Regions from separate parts of the Streptomyces sp. NPDC043870 genome, predicted to be linked through region 2. Evidence: predicted binding sites of a transcription regulator. Region 2 holds the regulator's gene; the other holds the start of a gene.
What was found. Region 2 encodes HrcA, which represses chaperone genes, less so after heat shock. Its sites were predicted from a motif close to TTNGCACTCNGNNNNNCNGAGTGCNAA; they were not measured.
Positions count from the first base shown of each region.

Region 1: the regulator HrcA is predicted to act here: its motif matches at 3,372-3,398, upstream of groL (chaperonin GroEL).

Region 1 covers NZ_JBWKDT010000012.1:126,777-136,676, reverse strand. Annotated here, with positions in the region: partial or broken gene AC0699_RS17790 (ATP-binding SpoIIE family protein phosphatase) at 1-1,521, shown strand, start outside; gene groL (chaperonin GroEL) at 1,616-3,244, opposite strand; gene AC0699_RS17780 (cold-shock protein) at 3,548-3,751, opposite strand; gene AC0699_RS17775 (MoaD/ThiS family protein) at 4,293-4,568, opposite strand; gene thrC (threonine synthase) at 4,565-5,851, opposite strand; SAM riboswitch class I at 5,869-6,024, opposite strand; gene AC0699_RS17765 (glucosyl-3-phosphoglycerate synthase) at 6,142-7,137, shown strand; gene AC0699_RS17760 (DUF7927 domain-containing protein) at 7,220-9,142, shown strand; gene AC0699_RS17755 (alpha,alpha-trehalose-phosphate synthase (UDP-forming)) at 9,224-9,900, shown strand, end outside.
Region 2 covers NZ_JBWKDT010000005.1:100,292-110,191, reverse strand. Annotated here, with positions in the region: gene AC0699_RS08805 (DUF3097 domain-containing protein) at 43-852, opposite strand; gene AC0699_RS08800 (MBL fold metallo-hydrolase) at 863-1,594, opposite strand; gene hrcA (heat-inducible transcriptional repressor HrcA) at 1,771-2,787, shown strand; gene dnaJ (molecular chaperone DnaJ) at 2,788-3,927, shown strand; gene AC0699_RS08785 (nitronate monooxygenase) at 4,401-5,474, shown strand; gene AC0699_RS08780 (16S rRNA (uracil(1498)-N(3))-methyltransferase) at 5,471-6,202, shown strand; gene AC0699_RS08775 (hypothetical protein) at 6,173-6,562, opposite strand; gene AC0699_RS08770 (hypothetical protein) at 6,638-7,138, shown strand; gene AC0699_RS08765 (histidine triad nucleotide-binding protein) at 7,204-7,563, shown strand; gene AC0699_RS08760 (ribonuclease Z) at 7,571-8,479, shown strand; gene AC0699_RS08755 (adenosine deaminase) at 8,490-9,488, shown strand; gene AC0699_RS08750 (MFS transporter) at 9,499-9,900, opposite strand, start outside.

The DNA of each region.
Region 1 (9,900 bases), on a different contig from region 2:
GCCGCACCCGACGCCATGGTGATCGTCGACGACGCCGGCACCATCCGCCTCGTCAACGCCCAGGCCGAAGCCCTCTTCGGCTACCGCCGCGAAGAACTCCTCGGCCGCCCCGTCGAGATCCTCGTACCCGGACGCTTCCGCGAACACCACGCCCACCACCGCAACGGCTACACCCAGAACCGCCAGGTCCGCCCCATGGGAGCCGGACTCGAACTCCACGGCCTGCGCAAGAACGGCACCGAATTCCCCGTCGAGATCAGCCTCAGCCCCCTCGAAACCACCGACGGACTCCTCGTCTCCGCCGCCGTACGCGACGTCAGCGAACGCAAAGCCGCCGAGGCCCAGCTCACCGCCCTGTACGAGCAGCAGCGGCATGTCGCCCTCACCCTTCAGCGCAGTCTCATGGGCACCCCACCGGCCGTTCCCGGGCTGAACACGGCCAGCCGCTATCTGCCCGCCACCCAGGGCGCGGGGGTCGGGGGTGACTGGTTCGACCTCGTACCGCTGGGCGCCGGGCGGGTCGGCATCCTCATCGGAGACGTCATGGGACGCGGTCTGGAGGCTGCCGCCATCATGGGGCAGCTGCGCTCCGCGGCCCACGCCCTCGCCATGACCGGCATGCAGCCGCGCCAGCTGATGCAGTCGCTCGATGCGATCGTCGCCGAACTCGACGGCCCCGACCAGCTGGTGACCTGCTGCTATCTGATCGTGGCCCCGGACGCGGGCGAGGTGACGGTGTGCTCCGCCGGGCATCTGCCGGCCCTGGTCGCCTCACCGGGCGAGAAGGCGCGGCCCCTCGATGCGCCGGTGAGCGTGCCGCTGGGTGTCGGGGACCATCTGCACCAGCAGACCACCCTGGCCGTGGCGCCCGGATCCACTCTCCTCCTCTTCACCGACGGGCTCATAGAGACCCCGCAAGGCGACATCGAGGAGCAACTCGACGCGCTCATGGCGGCGCTCGACGCCGCCTTCGTCGCAGTACCGGAGGAGTCCGCCGCCGCGCCGGACCTGGAGTCGGCCGTGGACCGCGTACTGGAGTCCGTCCTTCCCACGACCGATCATCATCACGACGATGTGACGCTGCTTCTTGCGCAGCTCCCCGCCGCGCCGCTGGCCATGGCTGCGACGGATCTGGCGGCGACCCCGGCCTCGGTGTCGGAGGCGCGGTCGTTCGTCGGCAAGTCCCTCATCTCCTGGGACTGCGCCCAACTCGCCGACGACGCACAGCTGCTGGTGTCCGAGGTGGTCACGAACGCCATTCAGCACGGGCAGGGACCGGTTCGCCTGCGTATGCGGCGCACCAACGCCGAGCTCACCGTCGAGGTGAGCGACCACAGCCACCATCCGCCCCAGCCGCGGCTGGCCGCCGACGACGACGAGTCGGGCCGTGGACTGATCCTCGTCGACACCCTGGCCAGCAGCTGGGGCGTGCGCCCCACGGACGACGGAAAGACCACGTGGTTCTCGCTGCCGCTGCAGGCGTGTGCGCCGCAATCGGTACGGATGGCCGTCCGCTCCTAGGGGAGAGGCTCGGGGCAAACGCCCGAGGGCGGCACCCCCCTGGGAGTGGGGGTGCCGCCCTCGGTCTCAGGACGGTTGATCAACCAGAGGTCGATCAGAAGTCCATGTCACCGCCCGGCATGCCGCCCGGAGCGGCCGCGGCGGCCTTCTCCGGCTTGTCGGCGATGACGGCCTCGGTGGTGAGGAACAGCGCGGCGATGGAGGCCGCGTTCTGCAGCGCGGAGCGCGTCACCTTCGCCGGGTCGATGATGCCTTCGGCGATCAGGTCGACGTACTCGTTGGTCGCGGCGTTGAGGCCGTGACCGGTCGGCAGGTTGCGGACCTTCTCCGCCACGACGCCGCCCTCGAGGCCGGCGTTGATCGCGATCTGCTTCAGCGGGGCCTCCAGGGCCAGCTTCACGATCGCGGCACCCGTGGCCTCGTCGCCCGTCAGGTCGAGCTCGAGCTTCTCGAAGACCGAGGAGGCCTGCAGCAGGGCCACGCCACCACCGGCGACGATGCCCTCCTCGACGGCCGCCTTCGCGTTGCGAACGGCGTCCTCGATGCGGTGCTTGCGCTCCTTGAGCTCGACCTCGGTCGCGGCGCCGGCCTTGATGACGGCCACGCCGCCGGCCAGCTTCGCGAGGCGCTCCTGGAGCTTCTCGCGGTCGTAGTCCGAGTCGCTGTTCTCGATCTCGGCGCGGATCTGGTTGACCCGGCCGGCGACCTGGTCGCTGTCACCGGCACCGTCGACGATGGTGGTCTCGTCCTTGGTGATGACGACCTTGCGGGCGCGGCCCAGCAGGTCCAGGCCGGCGTTCTCCAGCTTGAGGCCGACCTCCTCGGAGATGACCGTGCCACCGGTGAGGATGGCGATGTCGCCGAGCATGGCCTTGCGGCGGTCACCGAAGCCCGGGGCCTTGACGGCAACGGACTTGAAGGTGCCACGGATCTTGTTGACGACCAGGGTCGACAGGGCCTCGCCCTCGACGTCCTCGGCGATGATCAGCAGCGGCTTGCCCGACTGCATGACCTTCTCCAGCAGCGGGAGCAGGTCCTTCACCGAGGAGATCTTGGAGTTGACGATCAGGATGTACGGGTCGTCCAGGGACGCCTCCATACGCTCCATGTCGGTGGCGAAGTACGCCGAGATGTAGCCCTTGTCGAAGCGCATACCCTCGGTGAGCTCCAGCTCCAGACCGAAGGTCTGGGACTCCTCGACGGTGATGACGCCTTCCTTGCCGACCTTGTCCATCGCCTCGGCGATGAGCTCGCCGATCTGGGTGTCGGCGGCGGAGATGGAGGCGGTGGAGGCGATCTGCTCCTTCGTCTCCACGTCCTTGGCCTGCTCGAGCAGGGCGCCGGAGACGGCCTCGACGGCCTTCTCGATGCCGCGCTTCAGAGCCATGGGGTTGGCGCCGGCCGCCACGTTGCGCAGGCCCTCGCGGACGAGCGCCTGGGCGAGAACGGTCGCGGTGGTCGTACCGTCACCGGCGACGTCGTCCGTCTTCTTGGCGACTTCCTTGACCAGCTCGGCGCCGATCTTCTCGTACGGGTCCTCGAGCTCGATCTCCTTGGCGATGGAAACACCATCGTTGGTGATCGTGGGGGCGCCCCACTTCTTCTCGAGGACGACGTTCCGGCCCTTGGGGCCAAGGGTGACCTTGACGGCGTCGGCGAGCTGGTTCATCCCGCGCTCGAGACCGCGCCGTGCCTCCTCGTCGAACGCGATGATCTTGGCCATGTGAAGTGGTCCTCCCGGACTGGGGTGGATTTCTCCGGACCGCGCTCGGCGCCCGCGACGGACGGCCTGCATGCCTTGTGGTTCCTTGCCCCACCTGGCCTGCGGACCTCACCGACCCGGTCCATAGTTGTCACTCTCACTCGTAGAGTGCTAACGCCAATGATTAGCACTCGCCCCCGTCGAGTGCAAGCGGCTCTCGCGGATCGCGGAGGGTGACAGGCACACGGACCCCGACACGCCGGAGGGCCCGTACCCAGTCATGGGTACGGGCCCTCCGTCACGTTGCTGCAGTCGGTCGGCGCTTCAGCCGGCCAAACGGACCATGTCCGCCTGCGGCCCCTTCTGACCCTGCGAGATCTCGAACTCGACCCGCTGGCCCTCCTCCAGGGTGCGGTAACCGTCCATCTGGATCGCGCTGTAGTGGACGAAAACATCCGCACCACCGTCGACCGCGATGAAGCCGTACCCCTTCTCCGCGTTGAACCACTTGACGGTGCCCTGAGCCATGCCTAACTCCCCTATTACTGGCCCTTGCACAGGACCGCACTTCGCGGACCCGGGTCAGACCTCGCCCACTGACAGGTGTGAGCGTGCGCCGGAACGCGTCGACCGCGGCTGAATGTATCTGTCCAACTGCCGTCTGCAACAGGTCAATCGGACGAGAATTCTGGGCAGGGCCGAAAGGACGATCCCCATGAATTCACTGGTTTCCCGGGCAAGTCGGGCCCACCAAAGCACGCATATGCCGCATCGAAGTCGAACACTTTGGCTGCTTCTTGTCGCGCGCGGGCGCATTCTCATATGCGTCTGGCACAAGCAGTGGAGGGGACTTCCCAACTCTACCGCGCTCAACCATGCAGAATTGCCCCCTCCGCTTAGCTTGCGGAGGGGGCAATTCTGTTAACACTGCGTGGCGATCACGGCTCCGGCACCGCGCCCGACGGTCAGCCTCCGGGAGACTTCCGGACGGTCAGCCTCCGGCACTGTGCTGGATGGTCAGCCTCCGGCACTGTGCTGGTTGGTCAGCCTCCGGCACTGTGCTGGTTGGTCAGCCTCCGGCGACGGCCGGGATGATCGAGACGCCCGCGCCGTCCGGCGTGGCCGTCTCCAGGCCCTGCTCGAAGCGGACGTCGTCGTCGTTGACGTACACGTTCACGAAACGGCGCAGCTTGCCCTGGTCGTCCAGGACCCGCGCCGCGATGCCCGCGTGGTTCTTCTCCAGGTCGGCGATGACTTCGGCGAGGGTCGCGCCCTCCGCCGGGACCTCGGCCTGGCCACCGGTGTAGGTGCGGAGGATGGTGGGGATGCGGACGTTGACGCTCATGCGAGGCCAGCCTCTCGGAAAGAGTCCAGGTTGGGGCGGATGACAGCGGACATACCCGTCGTGGGGGCCACCGCGTCGAGGGTCTTCAGGCCGTCACCCGTGTTGACGACGACCGTGGTGAGGGACGGGTCGATGACGCCTGCCTCGATCAGCTTCTTCGCCACGCCGAGCGTCGTGCCGCCGGCGGTCTCCGTGAAGATGCCCTCCGTGCGGGCCAGCAGCTTGATCGCGTCCACGATCTGCTCGTCGGTGACGTCCTCGACGGCTCCGCCGGTGCGCCGGCAGATGTCCAGGACGTACGGGCCGTCGGCCGGGTTGCCGATCGCCAGGGACTTCGCGATGGTGTCGGGCTTCTGCGGCTTGACCACGTCGTGGCCGGCCTTGAAGGCCACGGACACCGGGGAGCAGCCCTCGGCCTGGGCGCCGAAGATCTTGTAGGGCTTGTCCTCGACGAGGCCCAGCTTGATCAGCTCCTGCAGGCCCTTGTCGATCTTGGTGAGCTGGGAGCCGGAGGCGATGGGGATGACGATCTGGTCGGGGATCCGCCAGCCGAGCTGCTCGCAGATCTCGTACGCGAGCGTCTTCGACCCCTCGCCGTAGTACGGACGCAGATTGACGTTGACGAAGCCCCAGCCCTCGCCCGCCGGGTCGCCGATGAGCTCGGAGCAGAAGCGGTTGACGTCGTCGTAGTTGCCCTCGATACCGACGAGCTCCCCGCCGTAGACCGCGGCCATGATGACCTTGCCCTGCTCCAGGTCGTGCGGGATGAACACGCAGGAGCGGAAGCCGGCCCGGGCCGCGGCGGCGCCGACCGCACCCGCCAGGTTGCCGGTGGAGGAGCAGGAGAGCGTGGTGAAGCCGAAGGCGCGGGCGGCCTCCAGGGCCTGGGCGACGACCCGGTCCTTGAAGGAGTGGGTCGGGTTGCCGGAGTCGTCCTTGACGAAGAGCTTGCCGGTGTCGACGCCCAGCTCGCGGGCGAGGTTGTCGGCCTTGACGAGCTTGGTCCAGCCCGGGTTCAGGTTCGGCTTGCTCGCCACGTCGGCGGGGACGGGGAGCAGCGGCGCATAGCGCCAGATGTTCTCGGGACCGTTCTCGATCCGCTTGCGCAGGGCTTCCGGGTCGCCGCTCGGCAGGTCGTACGCGACTTCGAGCGGCCCGAAACAGATCTCGCAGGCGAAGATCGGGCCGAGCGCGAACCGCTCGCCGCATTCGCGGCAGGAGAGCCCGGAGGCGGGGCCGAGATCAACAGAGTGGGTGGTGGTGGCAACGGTCTGCACAGCCATGGAGGCGAGGCCCTTTCTCCTCATCTTCCTCGCGGCGCATCTCGCCACGAGACGGAATTGGCACCTTCCCTAGCCGGGGCCTCGCGCGAGTGTCGTATGACGTGCGACGAGAACCGGCTGGAGGGTTGCCGGGGCTTCAACGGGCCGTGTCCCTCTGCCCCTCTGGATGAGCGGTATTCGATTGTTCGCGAGAGGACCCCCGACATGCGACGGCCGTTCGCGTTGTTCAAGACTGTAACCGAACCCCCGGACGCTTGAGATGGTCGTCCGATCCGCGAGATGGAGATCAAGTGCTGGAAGAGGTGGAGCGCTGGCTGGCCCGGCGGTCCTGGTCGGTGGCGGACCGCCCCTTGGACCAGCTGCTGGCCGCCAAGAAGAGCATCACGGTCAGCGTGGTGCTCCCTGCTCTGAACGAGGAGCCGACGGTCGGGGAGATCGTCGCCGTGATCCGGCGCGAGCTGATGTCGGAGGCGGTCCCGCTCGTGGACGAGCTGGTGGTCGTCGACTCGGGGTCGACGGACCGTACCGCCGAGGTGGCCGCGGCGGCCGGGGCGCGCGTGGTGCACCGGGACGCGATACTCCCGCGCATACCGGCGCTGCCCGGCAAGGGCGAGGTGCTGTGGCGCTCGCTGCTGGTGACCGGCGGCGACATCGTCTGCTTCGTGGACGCGGACCTGAGGGAGTTCTCCGCGGACTTCGTCTCCGGGATCGTCGGCCCGCTGCTGACCGAGCCGGACGTGCAGTTCGTGAAGGCGATGTACGAGCGGCCGCTCGGGACCACCGATGCCGACGCGCTCGCCTCCGGCAGGACCGGGCAGGGCGGCCGGGTGACGGAGCTGGTGGCGCGTCCGCTGCTCAATCTGCACTGGCCACAGCTGGCCGGGTTCGTCCAGCCGCTCGGCGGTGAGTACGCGGCGCGGCGCTCGCTGCTGGAGCGGCTGCCGTTCCCGGTGGGGTACGGGGTGGAGCTCGGGCTGCTGGTGGACGCGCTGCACACGGTGGGCCTGGACGCGCTGGCGCAGGTGGACGTGGGCGTACGGCTGCACCGGCACCAGGACAGCCAGGCGCTGGGCCGGATGGCGGCGGCGATCTACCGTACGGCCCAACTGCGGCTGTCCCGGGGCCACCTGGTGCGTCCGGCGCTGACCCAGTTCGAGCGCGGCGAGGACGGGTTCGTACCGCGGACCCATCCGGTGGACACCGAGGAGCGGCCGCCGATGATGGAAATCCCCGAGTACGCGGAGTATGCGAAGCGGGCCGGGCGGCGTAACACGGGCGCGGCGTAGCCGGCACAGTCGGTCGTATTGTCTAAATTTCGCATTTATGGGCTGTACGAGACTCATGGGCGCTTGGCGCCAGAACTCCAGGTTGCCCCGTTTCGTCGGGGCCCTGACGGTCATCGCGGCCGTCACCACCGTCTCGACCGGAATGGCCGGGCCGACCGCTCCGCTCTCCCCCGGCCGGGCCGTCACCGACAGCGGTTCCTCCTTCGAGAAGCGCTACGAAGCCTCGCTGTACGGCGACTTCACCACCATCGGCAACACCGTGCTCGGCTGTCCGGAGGCACCCGGCGACATGGCCGCCCGGTGCGCGCTCGCCGCCGCCGGGCAGAACGAGGACGGCAACAGCAGCTTCGACCTGCGGCGGCTCAACACCGCCGGGATGTCGCCCGACCACGGTTCGAGCACCGGCCAGGTCCGCATCCCGCCGGGTGCGCGCGTCGTGTACGCGCGGCTGTTCTGGGGCGGCAACGACGGTACGTACCGCACCGCGGGGGGTGCCACACTGGCGCGCTGCGAGGGCTCGGGCGCCGACGCCGCCCTGTCGCCCGGCGACCCGCTCGACTCCACGCCCTCGATCGGCGTCAACGATGCCCATGCGGTCGAGGTCGACGCCGAGCACCTGGTCAGGGACCCGGACTCGATCCGTGGAGCGCACTACTACAGCGGCGAGGCCGACGTCACCGACGCCTTCGCCGGCATCACCGGATCGAGTGACCCGCTGCCGGTCGCGGTCGGCGGCATCTGGGCCCCGGCCGGCCGGGGCTGTGCCGCGGGCTGGTCGCTCACCGTCGTCCACGCGTACGACGCCCCGAACGAGGAGCACGCCCCGGAGCGGCGCAACGTCTACGTCTACGGCGGCCACGCCCTGCAGCGCTCCGCCTCGCCCGCCACCACCGTCCCGGTGAAAGGCTTCTACCGGTCCGGTGGCCAGGTCCGCGCGTCCGTCACGGCGTACGGCGGCGACTGGGGCACCACGGGCGACCGCTTCCGTGTCGGCGGCCGGTACGTGACCGAGAAGGACACCGGGAGCAACGGCAACTTCTTCGCGGGCACCGCCGACGGCGCCGTGGCCCCGCACCTGCGCAACAACCTGAGCATCGACGCGAAGGAGTTCGACGTCCCGGAGGGCGCGATCGCGCCCGGCGCCACGTCCACCACGCTCGCCTTCGCAACGGACGACGACGCGTATGTGCCGTCGGCCCTCGCCCTGTCCGTGCCGGTGCCCGAGCTGGCGATCACGAAGACGGCGTCGGCGAAGACGGCCGGTCCCGGGGACACCGTGACGTTCACCGTCACCGCGAAGAACACCGGCAAGCGCAATTACCGGAACGCCAGGTTCACCGACGATCTCACCGGCGCCCTCGACGACGCCTCCTACGACGGCGACGGCAGGGCGACCCTCGGGAAGGTCGCCTACGAGGAGCCCGAGCTCTCGTTCACCGGCGACATCCCGGCCGGGAAGACGGCGACCGTGACGTACTCGGTCACCGTCGACGCCGAGGTGGGCGGGGACGGCAGGCTCGGCAGCAGCGTCACGGCGGACTCGCCGCGGTCCAACTGCGACGAGGGCAGCACCGACACGAAGTGCGCGGTGGCACCCGTGGTCAGCGGGGCGCCGAGGCCGGCGCCACTGGCCGGCCCGGGCCAGGAGGAGGAACAGGGCGAGGCGCAGGACCAAGGAGACGAGCAGGGACAGGGCGACGGGCGGGAGAAGGCCATGGGCGCCGCCGCCCCGGACCGGCGCGGCTCAGCCCCGGGCCTGCGGCAGCAGGACGAGCCGGGGGCCGGTCGGCAGGCTTCCGGAGCACCGGCGGCCCCTGACGCCTCTGGCACCTCTGACGCTCCTGGCACCTCTGACGCCTCTGACAACGGCGCCGCCGGCAGCCGCGGCGAAATGGCGGAAACCGGCCACAACAGCGAGCGGCTGTGGCTGCTCGGCGGAGTCGCGCTGGCGCTCGCCGCGGCAGGAGCCATCGCACTCGCCGCGACCCGCGGCCGAGGCAACTGAACGAGTGACCGTGTGGCCGGACTCCGCCGACGGAGTCCGGCCGCACGTTTGAGCGGATACGTGACGGGCTAGGTTCGCGACATGGTCTCCGAGCACTCCGTCTCCGAGCACGCCGCCCACGTACTCGTCGCCTCCAACCGCGGCCCCGTCTCGTACGCCTTCCGCGAGGACGGCACGCTCGACGCCCGGCGCGGCGGCGGCGGGCTGGTCTCCGGCCTGTCGGCGATCGGCCCCGACGCGGGCGCCCTGTGGGTGTGCGCGGCGCTCGGCGACGGCGACCGCGAGGCGGTGCGACGCGGCGTGGGCGAGCCGGGCGTCCGGATGCTCGACATCGACCCGGACATCCACGCGGACGCGTACAACGGCATCGCGAACTCGGTGCTGTGGTTCGTGAACCACATGCTGTACCAGACCCCGCTGGAGCCGGTCTTCGACACGGAGTTCCGGCGGCAGTGGGTCGCGTACCGCACGTACAACCGCGCCTTCGCGGAGGTGCTGGCGGCGGAGGCGGCGCCCGGGGCTGTCGTGCTGATCCAGGACTACCACCTGGCGCTCACGCCGGGGATGCTCCGCGAGCACCGCCCCGACCTGCGGATCGGGCACTTCTCGCATACGCCGTGGGCACCGCCGGAGTACTTCCGGATGCTGCCGGACGACATCGCGGAGGAGCTGCTCCTGGGAATGCTGGGCGCGGACCGGCTGGGGTTCCTGACCTCCCGGTGGGCGCAGACGTTCATGCGGACCTGCCCTTCGGTGCT
Region 2 (9,900 bases):
CGGTTCCGCCCCGGCTGGACTTCGGGTGGTGGAGCCCCGGGCCTACTCCGGCGGGGCCGTCACGAAGTCGATCAGCTCTTCCACCCTTCCCAGGAGCGCTGGCTCGAGGTCCCGGTAGCTCGTCACCCGCGACAGGATGTGCTGCCACGCCGCACCCGTGTTCGGCGGCCAGCCCAGGGCGCGGCAGACGCCCGTCTTCCAGTCCTGGCCGCGCGGTACGGAGGGCCAGCCCGCGATCCCCACCGACGAGGGCTTCACGGCTTCCCACACGTCGACGTACGGATGGCCCACCACCAGCACATGCGGGTCCGTGACGGATGCCGCGATGCGGGACTCCTTGGAGCCGGGGACCAGATGGTCGACGAGGACGCCCAGACGGGCGTCCGCCGTCGGGGAGAAGTCCGCGACGATGGACGGGAGGTCGTCGACGCCCTCCAGGTACTCGACGACCACGCCCTCGATGCGCAGGTCGTCGCCCCACACCTTCTCGACCAGCTCGGCGTCGTGGCGGCCCTCCACGTAGATGCGGCCCGCGCGGGCGACCCGGGCCCGGGCGCCGGGGACGGCGACCGAACCGGAGGCCGTACGGGTGGGCCGTACCGGGCCGCCGGACGACGGCCGGACCAGCGTGACGACCTTCCCCTCTAGCAGGAATCCGCGCGGCTCCAGCGGGAAGACCCGGTGCTTGCCGAAGCGGTCCTCCAGCGTCACCGTCCCCGCCTCGCAGCGGATCACCGCGCCGCAGAAGCCCGTCGTGACCTCCTCGACGACGAGATCGGGCTCGGCCGGCACCTCCGGCACGGGGGTGGACCGCTTCCACGGTGGGGTCAGGTCGGGGCTGTAACTGCGCATTCCGCAGACGCTACGACACCCCGAACCGCCGGGCCAGCTCATCCCGTTGAGCGCGTACGAAGGCGGCGTCCACCGCCGCCCCGTGCCCCGGTACGTACACCGCGTCCTCTCCGCCCAGCGCGAGCAGCCGGTCCAGCGCCGCCGGCCAGCCGGAGGGGGTCGCGTCCGGGCCCGCCTGGGGGTCGCCCGACTCCTCGACCAAGTCGCCGCAGAAGACGATCGACGGGTCAGCAGCCGTGCCGGGCACCAGTACGGCGAGGTCGTGGCCGGAGTGGCCCGGTCCGGCGTTCACCAGCAGGACCTGGCGGCCGCCGAGGTCCAGGCTCCACTGGTCGGAGACGGTGTGCTGCGGCCGCACCAGCACGTCCGTGGCCTGCGCCGCGTCGGCAGGCGTCACACCGTGGCGGATCGCGTCGTCGCGCAGCACGTCCCGCTCGCGGACGAGTAGCTCGTCGATGCCGACCGCGCCGTACACCTGGACCGCCGAGAACGCCGCCGTGCCGAAGACGTGGTCGAAATGGGGGTGGCTGAGCGCGATATGCGTCACACGGCGGCCGCCGAGAAGGGCCTCGGCCTGGGTGCGCAGCTCGGCGCCCTCACGGAGCGTGGAGCCCGTGTCGTACAGCAGGGCCGCGGTCTCTCCGACGACAAGACCGGTGGTCGCGTCCCAGACAGGCATGCGGCGCCGGCCCACTCCGTCGCCGAGACGTTCCCATCCGAAGTCTTCCCAACTGACGTCCATACGGCGACGCTATCCCGGGCGACCAGCGACGTCTTGCCGGTCCGCGGGGCGGTAGCGTGTCCGATCGCCCTTGCTAGGGGCGTACCTCCCCGCCGTACACTGGCCTGGCACTCAGCCGCAGCGAGTGCCAGGCAGGACCGACCGACCGCCGAGGAACACAGCTGGAGGTGTGCGCGATGCTCAGCGAACGCAGACTCGAAGTGCTGCGCGCCATCGTCCAGGACTATGTCGGGACGGAGGAGCCCGTCGGCTCCAAGGCCCTCACCGAGCGGCACCGGCTGGGTGTCTCGCCGGCCACCGTGCGCAACGACATGGCGGTGCTGGAGGAGGAAGGGTTCATCGCCCAGCCCCACACCAGCGCCGGACGGATTCCGACGGACAAGGGCTACCGCCTGTTCGTGGACAAGCTGGCGGGCGTCAAGCCGCTGTCGTCCCCCGAGCGGCGCGCGATCCAGAACTTCCTGGACGGGGCCGTCGACCTCGACGACGTCGTGGCGCGCACGGTACGGCTGCTCGCGCAGCTGACCAGGCAGGTCGCGGTCGTCCAGTACCCGTCCCTCACCCGCTCGACCGTGCGGCATGTGGAGCTGCTGGCGCTGGCTCCGGCGCGGCTGATGCTGGTGCTGATCACCGACACCGGACGGGTCGAGCAGCGGCATGTGGACTGCCCGGCGCCGTTCGGCGAGACCTCGCTGGCGGATCTGCGGGCCCGGCTGAACAGCCGGGTGGTGGGCCGTCGCTTCACCGACGTGCCGCAGCTGGTGCAGGATCTTCCCGAGTCGTTCGAGCTGGACGACCGGGGCACGGTCTCGACGGTGCTCTCGACCCTCCTCGAAACGCTCGTGGAGGAGACCGAGGAACGGCTGATGATCGGCGGCACCGCCAATCTGACGCGCTTCGGCCATGACTTCCCGCTGACCATCCGGCCCGTCCTGGAGGCGCTGGAGGAGCAGGTCGTCCTGCTGAAGCTGCTCGGCGAGGCCAAGGACTCGGGCATGACCGTGCGGATCGGGCACGAGAACGCCCATGAGGGCCTCAACTCCACGTCCGTGGTCGCGGTCGGCTACGGTTCGGGCGACGAGGCAGTCGCCAAACTCGGCGTGGTCGGACCGACCCGCATGGACTACCCCGGAACGATGGGAGCGGTACGCGCAGTGGCACGTTACGTCGGACAGATCTTGGCGGAGTCGTAAGTGGCCACCGACTACTACGCCGTGCTGGGCGTACGCCGCGACGCATCGCAGGACGAGATCAAGAAGGCCTTCCGGCGGCTGGCGCGTGAGCTCCACCCGGACGTGAATCCGGACCCGAAGACGCAAGAGCGTTTCAAGGAGATCAACGCCGCGTACGAGGTGCTCTCGGACCCGCAGAAGAAGCAGGTCTACGACCTCGGTGGCGACCCGCTCTCCGCCGCGGGCGGCGGGGGCGGGGCCGGTGGCTTCGGCGCGGGCGGCTTCGGCAACTTCTCGGACATCATGGACGCCTTCTTCGGAACGGCGTCCCAGCGTGGGCCGAGGTCGCGGACGCGGCGCGGTCAGGACGCGATGATCCGGCTGGAGGTCGAGCTCAGCGAGGCGGCTTTCGGGACGACCAAGGACATCCAGGTCGACACGGCTGTCGTGTGTACGACCTGCTCGGGCGAGGGAGCGGCTCCCGGTACCTCCGCCCAGACCTGTGACATGTGCCGCGGCCGCGGTGAGGTCTCCCAGGTCACCCGGTCCTTCCTCGGGCAGGTCATGACCTCCCGCCCCTGCCCGCAGTGTCAGGGCTTCGGGACCGTGGTCCCCACGCCGTGCCCCGAGTGCGCGGGCGACGGCCGGGTGCGTTCACGTCGCACGCTCACGGTCAAGATCCCGGCCGGTGTCGACAACGGCACCCGGATCCAGCTGGCGGGCGAGGGCGAGGTCGGCCCCGGCGGCGGCCCGGCCGGCGACCTGTACGTCGAGATCCACGAGCTGCCGCATCCCGTCTTCCAGCGGCGCGGCGACGATCTGCACTGCACGGTGACGATCCCGATGACGGCGGGCGCACTCGGCACGAAGGTGCCGCTGGAGACGCTCGACGGCATGGAGGAGGTCGACATCCGTCCGGGCACGCAGTCGGGGCAGTCGATCCCGCTGCACGGGCGCGGTGTGACGCACCTGCGGGGCGGCGGCCGTGGTGACCTCATCGTCCACGTCGAGGTGATGACGCCGACGAAGCTGGATCCGGAGCAGGAGCGGCTGCTGCGGGAGCTGGCGAAGCTGCGGGGCGAGGAGCGGCCGATGGGGCAGTTCCAGCCGGGGCAGCAGGGGCTGTTCTCCCGCCTCAAGGACGCGTTCAACGGTAGGTGAGGGGGGAATCCCGCTCACCTGGCTCCCCCGGGGTGGGACTTACGGGGGCCTGATGGCCCTGGTTCCCCCGGGGGAGGTGTGGGTGTTTCGCGTCGCGCGTGTCTTCGTTCCGCTCGGGTTGGCGGTGGGGCAGCTTCGTGCCGCGCCGCTTGTTCCGGCCGGGCAGACGCATGCGCTTCCCGCCACGGCCCCTCGCCGCCCTGGCGGCGGAAGCTGTGGCTGAGGCCCCGTTCCCCCGGGTTCCCCCGGCAGGGCGCGGGCAGCTTCCCGCCACGGCCCCTCGTCCCCGGGGCGCGGGAGTTACGGGGGCCTGACGGCCCCCGTCCCCCGCCGGGCGCCGGCGCTTCGCGCCGCGAGCCCGCGCCGACCGAGGCGAGGCCGCGTCGCGCCGCACCCCCGACCCTCTTGGGGGCAGATGCGGGCCGTCCCGCGCCGGATTCGGCCGTGCCGTCGGGACGTGGCACCATGCGGGCATGTCCTCCGCGCTGACCGATCTCTGCCGTTACCCGATCGTGCAGGCCCCCATGGCGGGTGGCGCTTCCTGTCCTGAGCTCGCCGCTGCCGTGTCCGAGGCCGGCGGGTTCGGGTTCCTGGCCGCCGGGTACAAGACGGCGGACGGCATGTACCAGGAGATCAAACAGGTGCGTGGGCTCACCGGCCGCCCCTTCGGCGTCAATCTCTTCATGCCCCAGCCGCATTACGCCGACCCGGCCGCCGTCGAGGTGTACCGGCACCAGCTCGCCGGGGAGGTGAGCTGGTACGACACGCCGCTCGGCGACCCCGACGCCGGACGGGACGACGGGTACGAGGCCAAGCTGGCGATCCTGCGCGACGACCCCGTACCCCTCGTGTCCTTCACCTTCGGCTGCCCCACCCGGCAGACCCTGGACGCCCTCAAGCGCGCCGGGACGCTCACCGTCGTGACCGTCACCACGCCCGAGGAGGCACAGGCCGCGCAGAGCGTGGGCGCCGACGCCATCTGTGTCCAGGGCATCGAGGCGGGCGGCCACCAGGGCACGCACCGCGACGACCCCGCCACCGACGGCGGCGGCATCGGGCTGCTGGCACTGATCGCGCTGATCAGGGAGACCGTACCGCTCCCGATCGTCGCGGCCGGTGGACTGATGCGCGGCAGCCAGATCGCCGCCGCGCTGGCCGCGGGCGCCGACGCGGCCCAGCTCGGCACCGCGTTTCTCGTCTGCCCCGAGTCCGGTGCGAACGCGGTGCACAAGCAGGCCATGACCAATCCGCTGTTCGCCCGCACCGAACTCACCCGAGCCTTCTCCGGACGCCCGGCCCGCGGCCTGGTCAACCGGTTCATGAGCGAGCACGGACGGTACGCGCCCGCCGCATACCCCGAGGTGCACCACCTCACCTCCGGTCTGCGCAAGGCCGCGGCCAAGGCGGGCGACCCACAGGGCATGGCCCTCTGGGCAGGTCAGGGCCACCGGATGGCCCGCGACCTTCCCGCCGGGCGGCTCGTCGAGGTGCTCGCCGCCGAACTGGGCGCCGCGAGCGCCGCTCTCGCCCTGCGGAGTCCCTCATGACCGCCCCGGTGTTCGTCGTCGACCGCGTCACCCCCGGCACCGTCACCCTCGACGGTCCCGAGGGACGGCACGCCGTCTCCGTACGCAGGCTCCGCGTCGGCGAGGAGATCGTGCTGACGGACGGCGCGGGCAACGGCGCCTACGGCACCGTCGCCGCCGTCGAGGGCAAGGACCGTCTCGATGTCACCGTCGCCGAGGTGCGCACGGAGATCGAGCCCTCGCCCCGGATCACCGTCGTCCAGGCGCTTCCCAAGGGCGACCGCGGCGAACTCGCCGTCGAGACCATGACGGAGACCGGGGTCGACGCGATCGTGCCGTGGGCCGCCGCCCGCTGCATCACGCAGTGGAAGGGCGACCGCGGCGCCAAGTCCCTCGCCAAGTGGCGCGCCACGGCGCGCGAGGCGGGCAAGCAGTCGCGCCGGCTGCGCTTCCCGGAGGTCGCGGACGCCGCGACGACCAAGCAGGTTGTGCGACTTCTCGCCGAGGCGGACTTCGCCGCCGTCCTGCACGAGGAGGGCGCCGAGCCGCTGGCCACCGCACAGCTGCCGTCGACCGGCGAGATCGTGCTGGTCGTCGGTCCCGAAGGAGGCGTCTCCCCCGAGGAGTTGGCCGCCTTCGCGGAGGCGGGCGCGAAGCCGTACCGGCTCGGGCGGAGTGTTCTGCGCACCTCCACGGCCGGGACGGCGGCCGCCGCGCTGCTACTGGGCCGTACCGGCCGCTGGTCCTGACCCGGCCGTACGTCCCACCAGCGCGTCGAACAGCGGCCAGCCGTCGATCTCCGCGATGCCGTGCGCGACCGGCAGCAGCCCGCGCGCTGCGGCCTCCTCGAGGAACCGGCGTACGACACCGGGCTCGTGAAGGTTCAGACAGGTGTCGTGGCCGGTGGTGCCGAGCAGGCCGGACGACCAGTACGCGCCGGCCACGATGCGTCCCCGGCCGTCACGGAACACGAACCGCAGCTGGGCGTGCGGGGCTTCGGCGCGGCGCACGGTCAGGATCTCGCGGCACTCCGGGTGGAGATGCCCGACCGACCAGAGCCAGACCTCCGGGCCCACCGTCAGCCGTCGGGGTGTGCGGTCGCGTCTCATCCCCCCACCGTACGCGGCGCGTTGTGACCGCAACTGGTCTACCGCCACCGCAGCGCCGGTGGGACGCTGCCGGGCATGGGCGCGTACACACGGGTACTGGCAGCGATCGGTCTGGCCGGCGCCGCGGCCCTCGGCGCCGTGGCGTGCGAACCCGGCACGGGCGGCGGGCTGAGCGCGATGGCGGTGTCCTTCACGACGGACGCCGCAGGTACCCGCGCGCTGGAGCGCGCCGGTGTCCAGGTGCGCTGGCTCAGCTGTACGACCACGCTCAGTACCGGTCACACGGCCTCCCCTTCGGCACCGGCCGTCGCCACCGTCGCATGCGAGGGCGAAACCGATGGGGAAGGGACCGGCCGGAAGATCATGATCAACGGCAAGGTCACCCAGGAGATCGACGGGCGCTGCGTACGCGGCGACCTGAAGGCCAAGGCGGGCGGCCGTACGGTGTTCCACGTCGGTGTCCTCGGCGACTGCAGCGCTCCGACACCCACGCGGGTCCCCGGCGGCGACGGCCCGCCCCGCCCCACGGTCACCGTGACGGTGACCGTCACCGAAACCCGTACCCCGGGCAAGTAGCCCGGCGCCCCGGCACCGATAGCATGCAGATCCATTGATCGTCGGAGTCATGAAGGGGCCGGACCATGGCGGGAGAACCGCAAGCCGACTGCCTGTTCTGCAAGATCGTCGCGGGGGAGGTCCCGGCCACCGTCGTACGCGAGACCGAGACGACCGTCGCCTTCCGCGACATCAATCCGCAGGCGCCGACGCATGTGCTTGTCATCCCCAAGTCGCACTACCCGGACGCCGCCACGCTCGCCGCGGCCGAGCCCACCGTCGTCGCCGACATACTGCGCGAGGCGGCCGAGGTCGCGGCCGAGGACAAGGTGGACGCCACCGGCTTCCGTGTCGTCTTCAACACCGGCAGCGGCGCGGGGCAGACCGTCTTCCACGCGCACCTCCACGTCCTCGGCGGGCGCGGCTTCAACTGGCCGCCCGGATAGTCACCGCATGTCCGTACGAGAACTGGTCGTGCTCGGCACCGCCAGCCAGGTCCCGACCCGGCACCGCAACCACAACGGCTATCTGCTGCGCTGGGACGGCGAAGGCATCCTCTTCGACCCGGGCGAGGGCACCCAGCGGCAGATGCTGCGGGCCGGCGTCGCCGCGCACGACATCAACCGCATCTGTGTCACGCACTTCCACGGCGACCACTCCCTCGGTCTCGCCGGGGTGATCCAGCGCATCAACCTCGACCAGGTGCCGCACCCGGTGACCGCGCACTACCCGGCGAGCGGGCAGCGCTTCTTCGACCGGCTCCGCTACGCGACCGCCTACCGGGAGTGCGTACAGCTCACGGAGGCGCCGGTCGCCACCGACGGCGTGCTCGCCGACACCTCCTCGTACACCCTGGAGGCGCGCCGGCTCTCGCATTCCGTGGAGTCGTTCGGCTACCGGCTGACCGAACCCGACGGCCGCCGCATGCTGCCCGAGCGGCTCGCCGCGCACGGCATCAAGGGCCCCGACGTGGGCCGCATCCAGCGCGAGGGCGTACTCGGCGGCGTCACCCTGGAGGAGGTGAGCGAGGTACGGCGCGGCCAGCGTTTCGCGTTCGTCATGGACACCAGGCTGTGCGAGGGCGCGTACGAGCTGGCCGAGGGCTGCGACATGCTCGTCATCGAGTCGACGTTCCTCGACGAGGACCATCTGCTGGCCACCGACCACGGCCACCTCACCGCCGGTCAGGCGGCTCGCGTGGCGCGCGATGCGGGCGTACGGCACCTCGTCCTGACACACTTCTCGCAGCGCTACAGCGAGCCCGAGGAGTTCGAGCGGCAGGCCCGGGCAGCCGGCTTCGACGGCGAACTCTCCGTGGCCCAGGACCTCGTCCGGGTCCCCGTACCCAAACGCGAACTCTGAGCGAGCACCGATGTCACTCCCCAAGGCCGAACTGCACCTGCACATCGAGGGCACCCTCGAACCCGAACTCGCCTTCGAACTGGCCGAGCGCAACGGCGTCCGGCTGCCGTACGCCGGCACCGAAGACCTCCGCAAGGCGTACCTCTTCAGCGATCTGCAGTCCTTCCTCGACCTGTACTACGGGCTGATGGCGGTCCTGCACACCGCGAGCGACTTCACCGACCTCGCCGACGCGTACCTCGCGCGCGCGGCGGCCCAGGGCGTACGGCACGCCGAGATCTTCTTCGACCCACAGGCGCACACCGGCCGCGGCATCCCGATCGGCACGGTGATCGAAGGGCTCGCGCACGCGCTGGACCGGAGCGAGGAGCGGCACGGCGTCTCCACGCAGCTGATCATGTGCTTCCTGCGCGACGAGTCCGCCGAGTCGGCCATGGAGACGCTCGACGCGGCGAAGCCGTACCTCCACCACATCAGCGCGGTCGGCCTGGACTCGGCCGAGGTCGGGCATCCGCCCGCCAAGTTCCGCGAGGTGTACGCGGCCGCCGAGTCCCTCGGACTGCGCAAGGTCGCCCACGCCGGCGAGGAGGGCCCGCCCGCGTACATCCGGGAGGCCCTGGACGTTCTCGGTGTCGAACGCATCGACCACGGCCTCCGCGCGATGGAGGATCCGGAACTGGTCGAACGCCTCGTCCGTGACCGGGTACCCCTCACCGTGTGCCCGCTGTCGAACGTCCGCCTGCGCGCCGTCGACACCCTGGAGGACCACCCGCTGCGCTCGATGATGGACGCCGGGCTGCTGGTGACCGTCAACTCCGACGACCCCGCGTACTTCGGCGGCTATGTCGGCGACACGTTCCACGCGGTACGGGAGGCGCTGGGCCTGAGCCAGGACCAGCTGCGCGAGCTGGCCCGCAACTCCTTCCGGGCCGCGTTCCTCGACCATGACGAGGCCCGCCGGGAGCGGTACCTGGCGGACGTCGAGTCGTACGACTTCGACACCGACTGACGCGGGCCGGTCAGGACGCCAGGACCTTCGAGGACCGGTCCCGCAGGAGCCGGCGCCGACGGGCCCGCACCCGTGTCGTCACCGGTACCGGGATCTCCGCGACCGGCTGTTCCGGGGCGCCGATCTGGGGGACCCGGGCCCCCGACGGGGCGCCCGTCGTGAGGGCGACCACCGCGGCCGGGGCGCCGCCGCGGCGGCGGATGGCGCCGGGGACCAGCGGGCGGCCCGAGGTGTGGAGGGCCACCGCGGTCATCGGCACCGCCACCAGGAGCAGCAGGGCGCACAGCACCAGCCCCATCCCCGGGTATCCCGCGTGCTCGGAGAGCAGGCTGCCGGTGAGCGGTCCGCACGCGACGCCCAGCGACGACGCGGAGCCCACGAGCACCGCCCACCGGCCGCGCGGGTCGAGCGA